4 regions of the Roseomonas chloroacetimidivorans genome follow, and region 1 is predicted to be linked to each of the others. Evidence: predicted binding sites of a transcription regulator. Region 1 holds the regulator's gene; each other region holds the start of a gene.

Region 1 (3,766 bases):
ATCCGGCGGAAAATCCGGTCTCTACGAGGCGCCCTGATGATCCCGGTGGCGGAGGCACTGCAGCGCATCCTCGCGGGCGTGTCGCCCACCGGCCCCGAGACTGTTCCCCTCCCCGAGGCCTGGGGCCGCGTGCTGGCGCGCCCCGTCCTCGCGCGGCTGACCCAGCCGCCGACTGATGTCTCGGCGATGGATGGCTATGCCCTGCGCGCCGCGGACGCCACGCTGGGCGCGCGGCTGCGCGTGACCGGCGCATCTCCGGCCGGGCATCCCTTCGCCGGTCCGGTCGAGCCGGGCGAGGCGGTGCGGATCTTCACCGGTGGCACCGTGCCGCCCGGGGCCGACGCGATCCTGCTTCAGGAGGACGCGACGGCTGAGGACGGGCATGTTGTCGTAAACGAGGCGGCCCGTGCCGGCCGCCATATACGCCGCGCCGGCCTTGATTTCGCGGCTGGCGACGAATTGCTGTCCCCTGGCCGACGTTTGACGGCGCGCGACATCGGGTTGGCGGCTGCTGCCAACCACCCTTGGCTGCAGGTCCATCGCCGCCCCCGCATCGGCATCCTCGCCACCGGCGACGAGATCGTGCTGCCCGGCGAGGCCATTCCCGCCGGCGGCATTGTCTCCTCCAACGCCCATGCCCTGGCCGGGCTGGTGCGCGGGGCCGGGGCCGATCCGCTGGTCCTGCCGATCGCCGCTGACGACCGTGACGCCATCGCCGCTGCCGCAGAAGCCGGTCGACGATGCGACCTGCTGGTGACCACCGGCGGCGCCAGTGTCGGCGAGCATGACCTCGTCCAGGCCGCACTTGGCCCTCAGGGCTTCTCCCTGGATTTCTGGAAGATCGCGATGCGGCCGGGCAAGCCGTTGATCTGGGGCGACCTGCGCGGCACTCCATTGCTCGGCCTGCCCGGGAACCCGGTTTCGGCCATGGTCTGTGCCGTGGTCTTTCTCATCCCGGCCTTGCGGCGTCTCTCCGGCCTGTGCTCCGGCCCGGTCGAGACGCGCAGCGCCGCTCTGGGGCAGCCCATGGCGGCGAATGACCGCCGCCAGGACTTTGTCCGCGCATCCCTTTCGCGCGATCCCACGGGCGGCCTGGTGGCCACTCCCTTCCCGGTGCAGGACAGCTCCATGCTGGCCACCCTGGCCCGGGCGGATGCGCTGATCCTGCGGGAGCCCCACGCGCCAGCCCTGGAGGCGGGGGCAAGCGTACAAGTTGTGGAACTTTCCTCTCTGGGCGTGTGAAGGCGGCATTGACCGACGCGGGAGAACTTTCATAGAACTTCCGTGTCGGTTGCCCGTTTGTTCGTGCATAAGACTGCCCCCCTCGCCCCCAGGGAGATGCCGGCCCATGCTCACCCGGAAGCAGCACGAGCTGCTCACCTTCATTGATAAGCACCTCCGGAACACCGGGTTCTCTCCGTCCTTCGAGGAGATGAAGGAGGCGCTGAACCTCAAGTCGAAGTCCGGCATCCATCGCCTGATCACGGCGCTGGAGGAGCGCGGCTTCCTGAAGCGCCGCGCCCATCGCGCCCGTGCGCTTGAGGTGCTGCGTATGCCCGACAGCCTGGCGCCCCGCGCCGCCCAGGCCGCCGTGGCCGCTGCTGCCCCGGCCCCCGCCCCGGCCTTCGCGCCGAACGTTATCCGCGGAAATTTCGCGCCGAACCTTCCCGGCGCCGTGCGTACGGCGAACGATGCCGCAGCGGTGCATTTGCCGCTTTATGGCCGGATCGCCGCCGGTCTGCCGATCGAGGCGCTGCGCGACGGGGGCGAGAGCGTCGAGGTTCCGGCCGCGCTGCTGGGGGGCGGCGAGCATTACGCGCTGGAGGTGGCCGGCGATTCGATGATCGAAGCCGGCATCCTGGACGGCGACACGGTGATCATCCGCCGAGGCGACACCGCCGAGAACGGTGCCATCGTGGTCGCGCTGGTGGATGAGAACGAGGTGACGCTGAAGCGCCTGCGCCGCCGCGGCAACTCGATCGCGCTGGAGGCGGCCAACCCGCGCTACGAGACGCGCATCTTCGGCCCGGACCGCGTGAAGGTGCAGGGCCGCCTTGTCGGCCTGGTCCGCCGTTATCACTGAAAAGCCTCAGAGAAGCATGACGAGTCCCGGGGGAAGGCATTCTCCCCGGGCTTCTTTCATTCCGTCTCGGCCGGCGGCTCGGCCTGGGGCTGCGTCCGCGGGACGGGCTCTGGCGGCACCCAGGGCCGCCGCCCCCGCGCTGCCCGGTCCGAAAGGATGGTCACGCCCGCCGGGGTCAGCCAGATCGCATGGGCACCGTCCCGCCAGACGCTGATGCGGTCGACATGCGGCGTCTGCCGGCAGCGTCCCCGGATGGGCTCCAGCGAGATCATGATGGCCGCCTGCCCGCATCCCGTCTCCACCAGAACCGGCGGGGGCGGCGGAGCCGGGCCACGCCGCGGCCGGGGCGCCTCGCGCGGGGGTTGGCGCAGCAGGATGGCCGCCTGCGCCTCCGGGCGCGGACGAAGGAGGCAGGCCAACATGGTGCAGGTCGCCGCGCCATGCGCCGCTTCACCATCACGGGGAAGGGGCAGGCCGCCCTCCTCCCCCCAGCTCCGCAACCAGGATTCGCGGATCAGGCGGTTGGCGCCGGAGCTCCGCTCGGACAGCACGCCGGATGGAGTGGCCAGGGCGAGCATCCGCCCATCGGCCGCAACCAGAATATCGGGCGGCACGACCAGCAGGCCGGAAAGCAGCCCCAGCGCCATGACCGGCACGCCCGCCCAGCGCCAGGGAAGGCGCCAGAGGCAAAGCCAGCACAAGCCCAGAGCGAAGACCCCCAGCCCCCAGCCCGGAATAGGTGGCGCGGCCAATGCGGCGCCGGGCCAGGACGCCACGACACGTCCGGTCAGCAGCGTTGCGTCCACTCCCCAACCCATGACGGACAGGGCCGGTCCTTCGAGCCCGAGGGGCATCAGGAACAGGGCCAGCATCCCCGCCGGCATGACGACAAAGGTGGTCAGCGGCACGGCGATGCCATTCGCCACCACGCCATAGAGCTGCAGCCGCCCGAAATGGTGCAGGCCGAAGGGCGTGGTGGCCGCACCTGCGACCAGCGAAGTGGTGACCAGCCCCAGCACCACCAGCGCCGCCCTTCCGTGCCAGCCTCGCGCCCGCAAGGTCCGGCTCGGCCCACGCAGCGCCTCCGCCGCCGCGATCAGCGCCAGCACGGCGGCGAAGGACATCTGAAAGGAGGGCCCGGTCAGCGCGGCGGGGTTGGCGAGCAGGACCAGCCCCGCCGCCAGGGCGAGGGCCCGTGGTGAAAGCGCCCGCCGCCCCGTCAGCACCGCAAGGGTCACCAGCGCCGCCATCACAAAGGAGCGCACCATTGGCACCCCCGCCCCGGTGAGCAGCGTATAAGCGCCCCCCAACACGAGCCCCGCCAGTGCCGCGCCTCCTTTGGAATCGATCCGCAGCGCCAGCCAGGGAATGGCGGCGATGGCCGCGCGCAGCAGTACGAAGCCAATTCCGATGACGACCGCCACATGCAGGCCGGAGACGGAAAGCAGATGCGCCAGGCCAGCATCGCGCAGATCCGTCAGCGCGGCGGCGGGGATACCGGATTGCGACCCGGTAAGCAGCGCCGTCGCGACGGTGCCCGTGGCGCCGGGCAGCGCGGCGGTGATGCGGGCCTCGATGGCCGCGCGGAGACCGGCAAAGAGCGGCGCGTCTCCCTGCACGAGGATCTGTGCGGGATTCAGCGCGAAGCCCGACCCTGCCAACCCGCCGAAATAGGCGCTGCGC
Region 2 (3,766 bases), on a different contig from region 1:
GTGATGCCCAGAAGGCGCACGCCCTTTGGAATCGGGAACTGGGACCGCAGGAGGTCCAGCGCCGTGCTCTCCAGGACCTGGAGGCTCGGCACGGGCGCGGCGAAGGACTGGCTCCGCGTCAATTGCCGGAAGTCGGCATATTTGATCTTCAGCGTGACGGTCCGGCCCCGGATCGCCGACCTCTCGCAATAGGCCCAGACCTTCTCGGCCAGGGGCCGCAGCTGCTCGCGCATCTGGTCGAAGCTCGTCAGGTCCTCAGGAAAAGTGTTCTCAGCCCCCACGGATTTCCGGATCCGGTCGGCCCGGACAGGCCGTTCGTCGATGCCCCGGGAGATCCAGTAATAGAACGCGCCGCTTCTGCCGAAATGCTCCTGCAGAAAGGGCATGCTCTGCTGCCGTAATTCCAGACCGGTGTGGATGCCAAGGGCGTTCATCCTGGCCGCCGTGACCGGCCCGATGCCGTGGAACCGGCCGACTTCCAGCGGCTCCACAAAGGCCACGCCGCGCTCGGGGGGAATGACGAAGAGACCGTCCGGCTTGCGATAGTCGGAGGCCAGCTTCGCCAAAAACTTATTATAGGAGACACCGGCAGAGGCGGTCAGCCCCGTGTGCGCGCGGATCAGGGCGCGTATCTCGCGGGCGACCTGGGTGGCCGAGGCAAGGCCCTTCAAGTTCTCCGTGACGTCCAGATAGGCTTCGTCGAGCGAGAGTGGCTCCATGATGGGTGTGTACTCGGCGAAGATGGCGTGAACCTGGCGCGACACCTCGCGGTACACTTCGAAGCGCGGAGGCACGAAGACCAGCTCGGGGCATTTCCGGCGTGCCATGGCCGAGGACATGGCGGAGCGTACGCCGAAGCGCCGCGCCTCGTAGCTGGCCGCGGCAACGACGCCCCGCTCGCGCGAGCCGCCTACCGCGACAGGCCTGCCGCGCAGATCTGGATGGTCCCGCTGCTCGACCGAGGCATAGAAGGCATCCATATCGATGTGGATAATCTTTCTCTGCTGCGGCGACAGCGACGCTGGCGAGGCGGGTGGCGCAGAGATATCCGACACCCGCCCATTCTAGCAGAGCCGGGCCGGGAGGGGACTGTCCTTTCCATGATCCCTGCCCTCCCCGCTGTGCCGGGCCGCCAAGCCGCTTCCGGATCGGCACGCGGCCGGGAAACAGGCCTTGGGGGAGGAGAGCCGGACCGGGTGCCCGCCCGGCCGTGGTGGCCTCCTCCAGAGGGAGAGCCGAGGTCACCCTCACCTCCCCACAACATTCCAGCAACTTTGCGTTGCAACATCGTGGGTTGCCGATGGGCATCCGGCGTTCTATCTGAGCGCCACGGCAGCCCGGGTATCCCGACTGCCGCTTTCTTGGACGTTTCCTCCCTAAACTCGGCGGGACCTTCGGGCCCCGCCCTTTTTTTTGTGCACAGTCTGGAATGGCGAAGGGCAAGCTCGGGGCAGGCTCTTGAGGCCGAAAACCAGGTATCGGCCGGGGAGCCCCCGTGCCGAATGGTTGGCAGACCAGCCCCAGAACCTTTAGAGAACACTCTGAAGGGCAGCCATGACCGAACAGATCGTCATCACTGAGAAGACCAGCCAGGCGAAGGACGTCCGGGCGGCGGTGGGGCACCGGTACGGCGCGATCCTGCCCGCCGAGGGCCACCTGTTCGACTTAGTGGAGCCGGAGGAGGCGGTGCCGGCCTGGAAGCGCTGGTCCCCTATCCTGCTGCGGCCCGAGGGACTCTACGGCACGAAGCCGGCATCGGGTGGAAACAAGGCCTCCAAGCTCCAGGCGATCCGGGATGCGCTCCGGCGCGCGAACTGCGTCTGGCTCGCGACGGATTGCGACCGCGAAGGGCAGCTGATCGGCCAGGAGATCCTGGAACACCTGAAATATCGCGGCCGGGTCATGCGGGTCATCTTTACCGCCCAGGACCCGCAGACCATCCGGGACGCCTTTGCCCGGGCCAAGCCCAATGCCGAATATGCCCGCCTCTATGCCGCCGCCGTCGCCAGGCGCCAGGCGGACCAGATCTACAACCTCTCCCTGACCCGCACGGCGACCGTCACCCTTGCCCGTGGCGCGCGCACGGTCATCGGCGTGGGGCGCGTGAAGACACCGACCCTGGCCATCGTATGCCGGCGTGAGCTGGAGATCCGGAACTTCGTCCCGCAACCCTATTTCGAGGTTGTGGCGACCGCCGAAGCGGCGGCCGGCGCCTTCCGGATGCGGCACGCCCCAAAGGAGCGCATCCTCAAGCGCGCGGATGCTGAGGCGATCGCCGCGGCGGCCGAGGGCTTCGAGGGACCGTTGGCCGTAAAGGTCGAGGACAAGCGGCAATCCCCGCCCCGCCTGCACGACCTGCCCTCGCTGCAACGGCTCTGCGGCTCCCGCTTCGGCTGGTCGGCGGCGCGAACGCTGGAGGTGGCGCAGCAGCTTTATGATGGCGAAGGCAAGAAGGTCATCACCTATCCCCGCGCCGAGACACGCTACCTGCCGGAAAGCCTGATCCCGGACGCGCCCCGGATTGTCGCGGCGCTCCGTGTGGGCCGCACCTTCAGCGAGGTGCCGGTGCCCGAACCGCCGGTGATCCGCCGTGGCGCTGGCGGCCCCTTCCACGACAAAGGCCTGGCCGGGGCCAGCCACCACGCCGTGATCCCCAATGTGAACACGGTGGAGCGCCTCCGCGAGATCTGGCCGCGCCTTTCGGCCGATGAGCGGCGGCTCTTCGACGTGATCGCCCGCTCCTATCTCGCGGCGATGATGCCGGATTTCCGCTACCGGCAGACCACCGTCACGCTGGATGTGCGCGGCCACCTCTTCCGTGCCTCAGGCCGCCAGCCCATCGAGATGGGATGGCGCGCCGCCTTCCCGGACTGGCAGCCGGCCGAGGAGAAGGGCGAGGAGGCGCAGCTTCTCCCGGCGCTGCGAAACGGCGAGACGGTGCAGCTGCGGGATACCGAGGTGGAGGACAAGGAGACCCGGCCGCCACCACGCTACAACGAGGGCACGCTGATCGATGCGATGCAGAATGCCTGGCGCTTCGTCGAGGATGAGGGGCTGCGGGAGCGGCTGAAGGAGGCCAAGGGCATCGGCACGCCGGCCACCCGGGCCGAGATCATCCGCGGCCTGAAGGCGCAGGAATTCCTGGTCGCGGATGGCAAGCACATCATACCCACCCCGCGGGGCCTGTCGCTTTTTGCCGTGCTGGAGAAGGCCGATCCGGCCCTGGTTGATCCCGGCGTAACGGCGCAGATGGAACGGCTACTGGATGAGGTACTGGTCGGCGAACAGGAAATGATGGGCGCGATCGACGCCGTCTGCACCCAGGCCAGCCGCATCATTGGGCGGCTGCAGGAGGGGGCTGGATCAGTGGATCCGGCCTTGCTGGGTGGCGGGGCGCGGGGCGGCGGGGCAGACCGCCCCCCGACCCCGGCCATGAAGCGTTTCGTGGACAGCCTGGCGCGCCAGAAAGGCATCAAGCCGCCGCGCGGCTATACGACCTCGGGCAAACTGTGCCGGGCCTTCCTTGATGAGCATTCCGGCAAGAAGGTTCAGCGCGACGGCGGCGTGGTTCTGGATCAAGGGCAGCCAGAGGGGGACACTCCGCGGCACGTGACGCGCAGGAAGGCGACGGTGCGAGCCAAGGCGGCACCGGAGGCAGCGCCACGGAAGCGGCGCGGCGGAAAGCCGGGCGCGGCGAAGGCCTCTGCCCCCAGCCAGGACGATACGCCGCTGAACATTCCCTTCGGCAACAAGCAGGTCGCGCTCG
Region 3 (3,766 bases), on a different contig from region 1:
CAGCCGGGCGTCCCTCGCGACGCAGAATATCACCCATGGCCATGGCGGGCTGCGGCGCACCGGGATGTGCCTCCCCGAGTTGCCGCAGCAGGACCAACGCCTCGGCGGTCCGTCCCAGCCGGCTTAACAGCGTGGCACGGCGCAGCGCCGCCAGCGGCGCCATTGGGTCATCCTTCGCAACGTCATCCAGCATGGCCAGGGCGGCGGTCACATGCCGCTCATCCGCCATGCTCTCGGCGGCCAGAAGCTGGGCGGGCGCGAAGCCCGGCCGCAGCCGTAGCGAGAGCCGCGCCAGGATCAGCGACAGCTCCGGTGCCCCCTGTGCACGCAGTGCCGCGCCCAGCGCCACCTGCGCCTCCGCCATCCCCTCCACCGGGGAGGCCACAGCCCGCTCGGACAGCGCCGCCCGGCGCGCCGCCGGGCTCGCCGTCAGCACGATGTCGTCGGTTCCCAGCGACATGGCGTCAAAAATCCGCGCCCCGTCCGCTTCCCGCCCCGCCCGGGCCAGGATGCCGGCGGCAATGGTGGCCAGCCGCATATTCGGCTCCGCCGCCTCGGCCACCGCAATCCGGATCAGCCGCTCCGCGTCCCGCGGGCGGTTCGCCACATCGGCGATCATTGCGCCATGCAGCGCCGCCACACCACGAAGCTGCCCAGCTTCTGTGAAGGGCCGCAGCGTGGCCAGGGCCGCATCGATACTGCCCCGACCGGCCTGGGCCCAGGCCAGCAGCAGCGGCTGCAGGATCTGCGCGCTGCCCTGGCGCGGCAGGCTGCGGATCCGGGCCTCCGCTCGGTCCCAGCGCCCGGCCTGAGCGTCCGCTCCGGACAAAAGCAGCGCGGCAAGCTGGCTTTCCGGCATGCGCCGGGCAAGTCGCACCGCCTCGGATCGGCCAGCCATGACGGCGGCGTTGAAGGCGCGGGTCAGGATCTCCGGTTCATTCGGCTCCACCGCGAGCGCGGAAAGCAGGGCATCCGCCGCCGCCCCCGCATCACTCTCATTCGCGGCCAGACGCCCGGCGAGATAGGCCCCGAACACGCCGGACGGTGTGGCGGCGGCCGCAACACGCGGGCCCGCGACAATCACCGGCGCCGAAGACGCTGCCTGGGCAACCTGCTGCGGTGCTGCATCCATCACCGACACGCCTGGGCCAGGCGTTCCGCCGGCAGCGCAGCCGGCCAGCAGCGCGGCGGCGACCAACCCGGCCCGCCTGTGCCGCCCGGCGCCACCCCAGCGCGCGCGGAGCGCGAGTCGGGTCGGGAAGCGGAATGGGGCCTCAGACGGCATCATGCGGCGCAGCGTAACGGCGCGCACTGCCAGAATGCCAGCTTCACGTTTCGCTGAGCACCATGCCTCACCCCAACTGTGGCATTTCGGTGGCAGGCCTCATTGCCCTGCCAGAGGGATGCTCCCGCCGGGCCAGTACACTGGATTGAACGGCCATCCGGCAGGGCTGCGGGCCGGTATTTCATGTCGTCCGCGCGAACAGCTGCGCTGCGGAACCTTATTTGGTTAGAAGCTGCAGCCTAGTGAACATTCGTTGGTGCTGAAGATCCGCGGCAGGCAGGCCAAACCCTCAAGAAAGCCCTGTCGGGCCTCAGTTTTCACAACTTCGTTCTTTGAATGTTCTTGACGTCACCACCCCCCAATGCCCAAATTCGGGAGAACACAAGGCGAACTCAATAGGAGGCCACCATGCCGGACGGCACCCTGGGCAGCCCTCTCCTGAACCGTCCCGGCCTCCGGGGCACCTCCACCCCGCTGCCGGGCGTCCGGCGCGGCCGCGGCGCTGTCTCGAACCCCGCCAATCGGTTCGAGCGGACGCGGACCGATGCCTTCGACGATGGCTGGGGCACGCTGGCCGAGGCGATGGCCGACCTGCCGCCGCTCGCCACCTCCCTCACGCGGGACACCTCCCGCTCCGCCCTCACCTGGAATGACAGCCCGGATATCGGCTTCGACCGGTCCATCAACCCGTATCGCGGCTGCGAGCACGGCTGCATCTACTGCTATGCCCGCCCAACCCATGCCTGGATCGGTCTCTCCCCGGGTCTCGATTTCGAGGCCCGCCTGCACTTCAAGCCCGAGGTGGCGTCGCTGCTCGAAAAGGAGCTGCGTAAGCCGGGCTATGTGCCGCGCCCCATCGCGCTTGGCGCCAACACCGATCCCTACCAGCCCGTCGAGCGCACCCTTGGCCTGACCCGTCAGGTGCTGGAGGTTCTGGACCGCTTCAACCACCCCGTCACGATCGTCACCAAATCCGCTGGCGTGCTGCGGGATATGGACATCCTGACCCGGATGGCGGCGCGCAGCCTCGTCCAGGTCTGCTTCTCCGTCACCACGCTGGACAACCGCCTGGCCCGTACCATGGAGCCGCGCGCCGCGACGCCCCTGCGCCGTCTGGCCGCGATGCATGAGCTCGCCCGGGCCGGCATCCCGGTGGGCGTGCTCGCGGCCCCCATGATCCCGGGCGTGAACGACGCCGAGCTGGAGAAGATCCTGGAGGCCTCCCACGCACACGGCGCCCGCGCCGCCGGCTATGTCCTGCTGCGCCTACCCCTCGAGATCCGGCAGATGTTCGAGGACTGGCTGAACGCCCATATGCCGGATCGCGCCGCCCGCGTGCTCGCCCTGATCCGCGAAACTCGCGCCGGCCGGACCTATGATTCCCGCTTCGGGACCCGACAGACCGGCACCGGCCCCTATGCCGACATGCTCGCCCGCCGCTTCGCCGTGGCGACGAAGCGTCTGGGCCTGGATAAGGCGCGGGAAAACGGCGCTCTGGACTGCTCTCGCTTCGCCGTGCCTGGGGCGGATGCGCGGCAGCTGGAGCTTCTGTAAGCCCCGGGAAGCCTGAGAACCGTTTGGTCCCTTCAATGGAAAGGGGTCCCTGGCGTCTGCCAGGGACCCCTTTCCATTGAGGCCATTCCCTCACCCTGGCGGAAGAGCTCCGGGGAAGGCTGAGCCTTCCCCGGAGCTGCCGGCCGCTTACTGCCCCACCCGCACGTAGCGCAGCGGGAAGTAGTTATCCGCCATCTGCTGCAGGGTGATGTTGTTCCGGGCCGCCCAGACGACGACCTGCTGATGCAGTGGGATGTGCCCCACCTCGTCAACGTGGATCTTCATCGCCTCGTTAATCATCTGCTGGCGCTTTGCGGGGTCGGTCTCCACCGCGATCTGGTCCAGCAGCCCGTCGAAGCGGGCATTGCTCCAGCCACCCGAGTTGAACACGCCGCGCGCCCCGCCCCGCGTGCCCATGATGTTGTAGAGCGTGTTGTGGGCGTCATAGGTCGTCGGCGTCCAGCCGAGCAGATAGAAGCTCGTCTGGTAGCGCGGCGCCAGGATCTCGGCGAAGTAGCGCGCACGGGTCTGGGCGTTCAGCGTCACCTTCACTCCGATGCGCGCCAGCATGGACACAACGGCCGTGCAGATCGCCTCGTCATTCACATAGCGATCGTTCGGGCAGTCCAGCGTCACGCCGAAGCCATTGGGGTAGCCGGCCTCGGCCAGAAGCGCCTTGGCGCGATTGACATCGGGGCGCACGACCTGGTCGGCCGCCTCGGTCCAGCCATTCACGCCCGGGCCGACCATCAGCCCGGTCGGACGGGACTGGCCGCGCATGATGCGCGTCTTTATGGCCTCAAGATCGATGGCGAGCTGGAAGGCGCGGCGCACGCGCACATCGCGGAAGGGGTTCTTCCCCTTCACGTCGGACTTCAGCAGCTCATCGCGCGACTGGTCCATGCCCAGGAACACGGTGCGCAGTTC
Region 4 (3,766 bases), on a different contig from region 1:
TCCGGGGCGGCGTGGTGGGAGGTGGTGCTGCTGGACGGCGCGCCGGCGCCGCTGCGCTTCGCGGTGGGGCTGGCTGGCGTGCTGCTGCTCGTCGCGGCCTTCCGGCTGCTGCGTCCCGCACGTATCCAGGCGGAGGATTACGACGAGAGCACACAGGCACAGCTTGCGGCCCTGGGCGCGCGGGTGCCGTCCTATGCGGATGGCGTGGTTTTAGCCGAGGGTGGCCGGGCGGGCTTCGCCTTCCGGCGGCTGGATGGGATCTGGGTGGCGGAGGGTGATCCGGCTGGAGCGCCGGATGCGCGGGTGAATGCCATCTGGCGGTTCCGCGACCTGTGTGATGCGGCCGGCGTGGCGCCGGCCTTTGCCGGGGTCGGGTCGGAGATGCTGCGCGCCTATGAGCAGGCCGGAATGGCATCAGTGTCGATGCCGGACGGGACTGTGATGGCCCTGGCCGGAGATCAGGACCCCAAGAGGGTGCTGCGGCTGCTGGCTGAGGGTGCTGCGGGGGACTGAAGGTTCGGAGCGCGCCGGTTCCGCCGGCGCGTCAATGCCCGACTCCGAAAACAGGAAACAGTGGAGGGCCGGGGATCATTTCCCCGGCTCTTCCTCCTCAGCCCTGCCGGGTCTCGTCGAGAGCCGCCATGAGCGCGTCGAGATCGGTATCTGCATTGTAGCCATGGAAGCTGACGCGTAGGCGGCCTCGCCCGCCCCAGGTGAGCACGCCGCGCTGCTCCAGCGCCGCAACGATTGCCGCAGAGTCCGCATGCTCGATGCAGACACTGGCACCGTGGTGCTCGGGTTCGGCCGGGGTGGTCGAGGGGATGCCGCGGTCCCGCAGGCGGGCCAGCAGCTCCGTTGTCAGCGCCTGAACATGCGCCTGGACGGCGTGCGGGTCGAAGCCAGCCAGGTAGTCCAGTGCGTCCGCCAGCACATAGAGCGGGCCATGGGCGGGATTGCCGCGGGTGAAACGCATGGCGTCGGGCCTAAGAACTGGCGTGGCGCTGTATTCCGGCCGGACCATAGAGGCGACGGAGTGCCAGCCGGCGGTGCTCGGGCGCCAGTCGGGCTGCCGGGCGCGGTTCCAATAGGCGATGGTGGTGCCGGTCATGCCGAGCAGCCATTTGTAGGTGGCGGCGAAGGCGAAGTCGGCGATTGGCGCCTCGATGGGCAGGTAGCCTGCGGCCTGGGTGTGGTCCACCACGAGGAGCGCTCCGACGTGATCGGCCACGGTGCGCAGAGCGGAAAGATCGTAGCGGCGCCCGGTCAGGTAGGAAACATGGCTGACCGCGATCAGACGCGCGCGGCGGCCAGCGGCGCGGGCCACGGCCTCCGGGTCGTGCATCGGCACAAACAGGGGTTCGATGCCTTGGCGCATCAGGGCAGGAAGGGCGACGGAGGGGTATTCGTCCGGGTCCAGGCAGACCGCGTCTCCGGGTTGCCAGTCCAGGCTCTCGACCAGCATCGAAACACCCTCGGCCACGCTGGAGACGAAGCCGATATCCTCAGGCGTGGCGCCCCAGGCACGGGCGGCAAGGGCGCGGGCCCGCTCCACCTGCGCCTCCTGCGCGGCGCGGCCGGGCATGCCGGAACTCTTGTCAGCGGCGTAGCGCTGCAGGGCTGCGTCGTGGCGGTGCAGGAAGGCTGTTTCCCCGCCGGCGCAGAGATGGGCGAGGCCCGGCTGGATACGGAAATCGGCGGGGTCGAAGAGGGGCTCGGTGGGCATGGCAGCGCCAGCCTGGGCCCGATTCGCGCGAGAGGCTACCTCCGGGTGCTTATTGGCTGGCCCAGACGATGCGATGCATCCAGGTCAGCTCCTCCAGTTCGAAGCTGTAATTGGGATGAGCGGGGTTAAGGCTGGCGAGTTCCACGCGCCGTGCGGACTGGCGCAGCAGTTCCTTCGCCATCACCTCACCGCCCCGGGTGCGGACCACCACACGGTCGCCGCGGCGGACGGGGGCGCTGGGAGCGACGATGATGACGTCGCCGTCCCGGAACACCGGCTCCATCGAGTCACCACTGATCTCCAGGGCATAGGCGTTGGGATCACCGATCTCGGGCAGGCTGATCTCGTCCCAGCCGCCGCCGACGGGGTAGCCGCCATCATCGAAGTAGCCGCTGCTGCCGGCCTGGGCGAGGCCGATGAGCGGGATGCGGCGGCTGGGGCGGACGGCGGCGCGGATGTTGCCGGTGATGAGACTCGCGAATTCGTCCATGCCGGTGCCTGTGGCGGCCAGGACCTTGGCGACGCTCTCCGTGGAGGGCCAGCGGGCCCGGCCGTCCGGCCCGGTTCGCTTGGACGGGTTGAAGGCAGTCGGATCGAGGCCTGCCTTGCGGGCAAGGCCTGAGGCTGACAGGCCGTTCTCGGCCGCTAGGGCGTCGATCGCCCGCCAGATATCGCCGTGCTGCATCCCGGCATCTTATAGGCGCGAAATCTGTGAGCAACAGGAATTCCATCTCAGATTCACCTTGACGGTCACGACCGCGTGGGTGGATGTTCTTGTTGTGTTCACAACCGGCGAGGATCAGCCCCCGATGACCCGTCCCGCTTCCGGTGCGCTCCGCACCACAGCGCCGACCCTTTCCAGCCTGGACAAGGTCCAGCCCTTCCGCAGTGCAGAGGAGGCTTGGTTCTGGACCATGGCCGCCTTGGTTGCCCGGCGCGACGGAGCGCGAATCGTTGCCGGCCGGGGCTTGGTCGTCCGGCCCTGTGAGCCCGACGACGTGGTGAAGTGCCTGGACCGGCTCTACCGCCAGCGCCGGATTGAACTGGCCCATGCCCGTATCCTGCGGATCTGGGGGGAGCGTGGTACCGCCCCCGACCCGGCTTCCCTGCGCGAGCGCGGCGACCACCGGTTGTGGCGTGAGGCGCTGGACCGGTTGGACTGGCCGCTGCGCATGAAGGGTATCGTGGCCGGGCCGCAGGGGCCCGGCGCATCGGCTGGTGTCGTGGATTTTCCGACTTCCAGGCTCATCTGACACCATGCAGGGAGCGCCGATCGTAACGGCGATGGATCTGATCGCCGCCCCGGGAAACCAGGGCGGCGATCTGCATTCGGGGCCGGGCCACCGCAGGGCCGCTGCGTCACTGACACAGGATTTATGGATCGCTTTCGGCGGTGGAGCGGATCAGGGGTGGATGCGGCTGCTGCGACCGGGCTTCCGCCATTGCTTCGCGGGGTTGCGGGATGCGGCGGGCTGGACGGTGCTCGACCCGCTCTCGGGGCGGTTGCTGGTCACACGGCTGGGGGTGGGGGCGGGCTTTGATCTGCCCGGTTTCTGGCGGCGCGCCGGGTGTCGTGTGCTGGGGCCCTTCGTGCCGGGACAGCCGTCGCGAACATGGCCGGGCGTGGTGCCCTTTTCCTGTGTGTCGCTCTGCCGGGCGCTGCTGGGGCCGGGTGCACCCTTTGCCTTGACGCCGCACGGACTATTCCAGCGCCTCAGGAGAAATTTTCCTAATAAGGAAAATCTTCTTGACATTCCGGGATTCGGCGGGTAGAACGCCTCTTATCAACGGGCGAGTTGCGCCCGCCGATGACCTCCCGATCCCCTGATCCTCGCAAGCCCGGCCCGGACCCCTCCGGCGCCGGGCTTGTGCTTTTTCGGGCCGGGGTTTCCGCAGACAGGAGCGAGCAGGCCCATGGGCGACAGGATTGATCCCGCGCCGCGAGGTGGCGCGGCATGACGCCCGACGAAATCATTCTCCGCGCCGAGCGCGCGCTGGATCGCCGCCGTCCCTGGGAAAGCGTGTGGCGCGATTGCTATGACC

The links. Region 1 encodes LexA, which represses DNA repair genes until DNA is damaged. Its sites were predicted from a motif close to TGTTCTANNTANGTTC; they were not measured.
Region 2: a site for LexA is predicted at 1,524-1,539, ahead of ACO1BU_RS05545 (type IA DNA topoisomerase). Genes of this name have one in related genera too.
Region 3: a site for LexA is predicted at 1,612-1,627, ahead of ACO1BU_RS16640 (PA0069 family radical SAM protein). Genes of this name have one in related genera too.
Region 4: a site for LexA is predicted at 2,493-2,508, ahead of ACO1BU_RS27855 (S24 family peptidase). Genes of this name have one in related genera too.

Annotation. Positions count from the first base shown of each region.
Region 1 covers NZ_JBNBZS010000001.1:87,483-91,248, forward strand. Annotated here, with positions in the region: gene moaC (cyclic pyranopterin monophosphate synthase MoaC) at 1-37, shown strand, start outside; gene ACO1BU_RS00405 (molybdopterin molybdotransferase MoeA) at 37-1,242, shown strand; gene lexA (transcriptional repressor LexA) at 1,349-2,083, shown strand; gene ACO1BU_RS00415 (ComEC/Rec2 family competence protein) at 2,140-3,766, opposite strand, start outside.
Region 2 covers NZ_JBNBZS010000005.1:48,843-52,608, reverse strand. Annotated here, with positions in the region: gene dinB (DNA polymerase IV) at 1-980, opposite strand, end outside; gene ACO1BU_RS05545 (type IA DNA topoisomerase) at 1,555-3,766, shown strand, end outside.
Region 3 covers NZ_JBNBZS010000020.1:64,506-68,271, reverse strand. Annotated here, with positions in the region: gene ACO1BU_RS16645 (tetratricopeptide repeat protein) at 1-1,288, opposite strand, end outside; gene ACO1BU_RS16640 (PA0069 family radical SAM protein) at 1,694-2,839, shown strand; gene ACO1BU_RS16635 (ABC transporter substrate-binding protein) at 2,987-3,766, opposite strand, start outside.
Region 4 covers NZ_JBNBZS010000063.1:14,473-18,238, reverse strand. Annotated here, with positions in the region: gene ACO1BU_RS27865 (phosphatidylglycerol lysyltransferase domain-containing protein) at 1-513, shown strand, start outside; gene ACO1BU_RS27860 (aminotransferase class V-fold PLP-dependent enzyme) at 611-1,723, opposite strand; gene ACO1BU_RS27855 (S24 family peptidase) at 1,773-2,408, opposite strand; gene ACO1BU_RS27850 (hypothetical protein) at 2,533-2,976, shown strand; gene ACO1BU_RS27845 (hypothetical protein) at 3,008-3,496, shown strand; gene ACO1BU_RS27840 (portal protein) at 3,679-3,766, shown strand, end outside.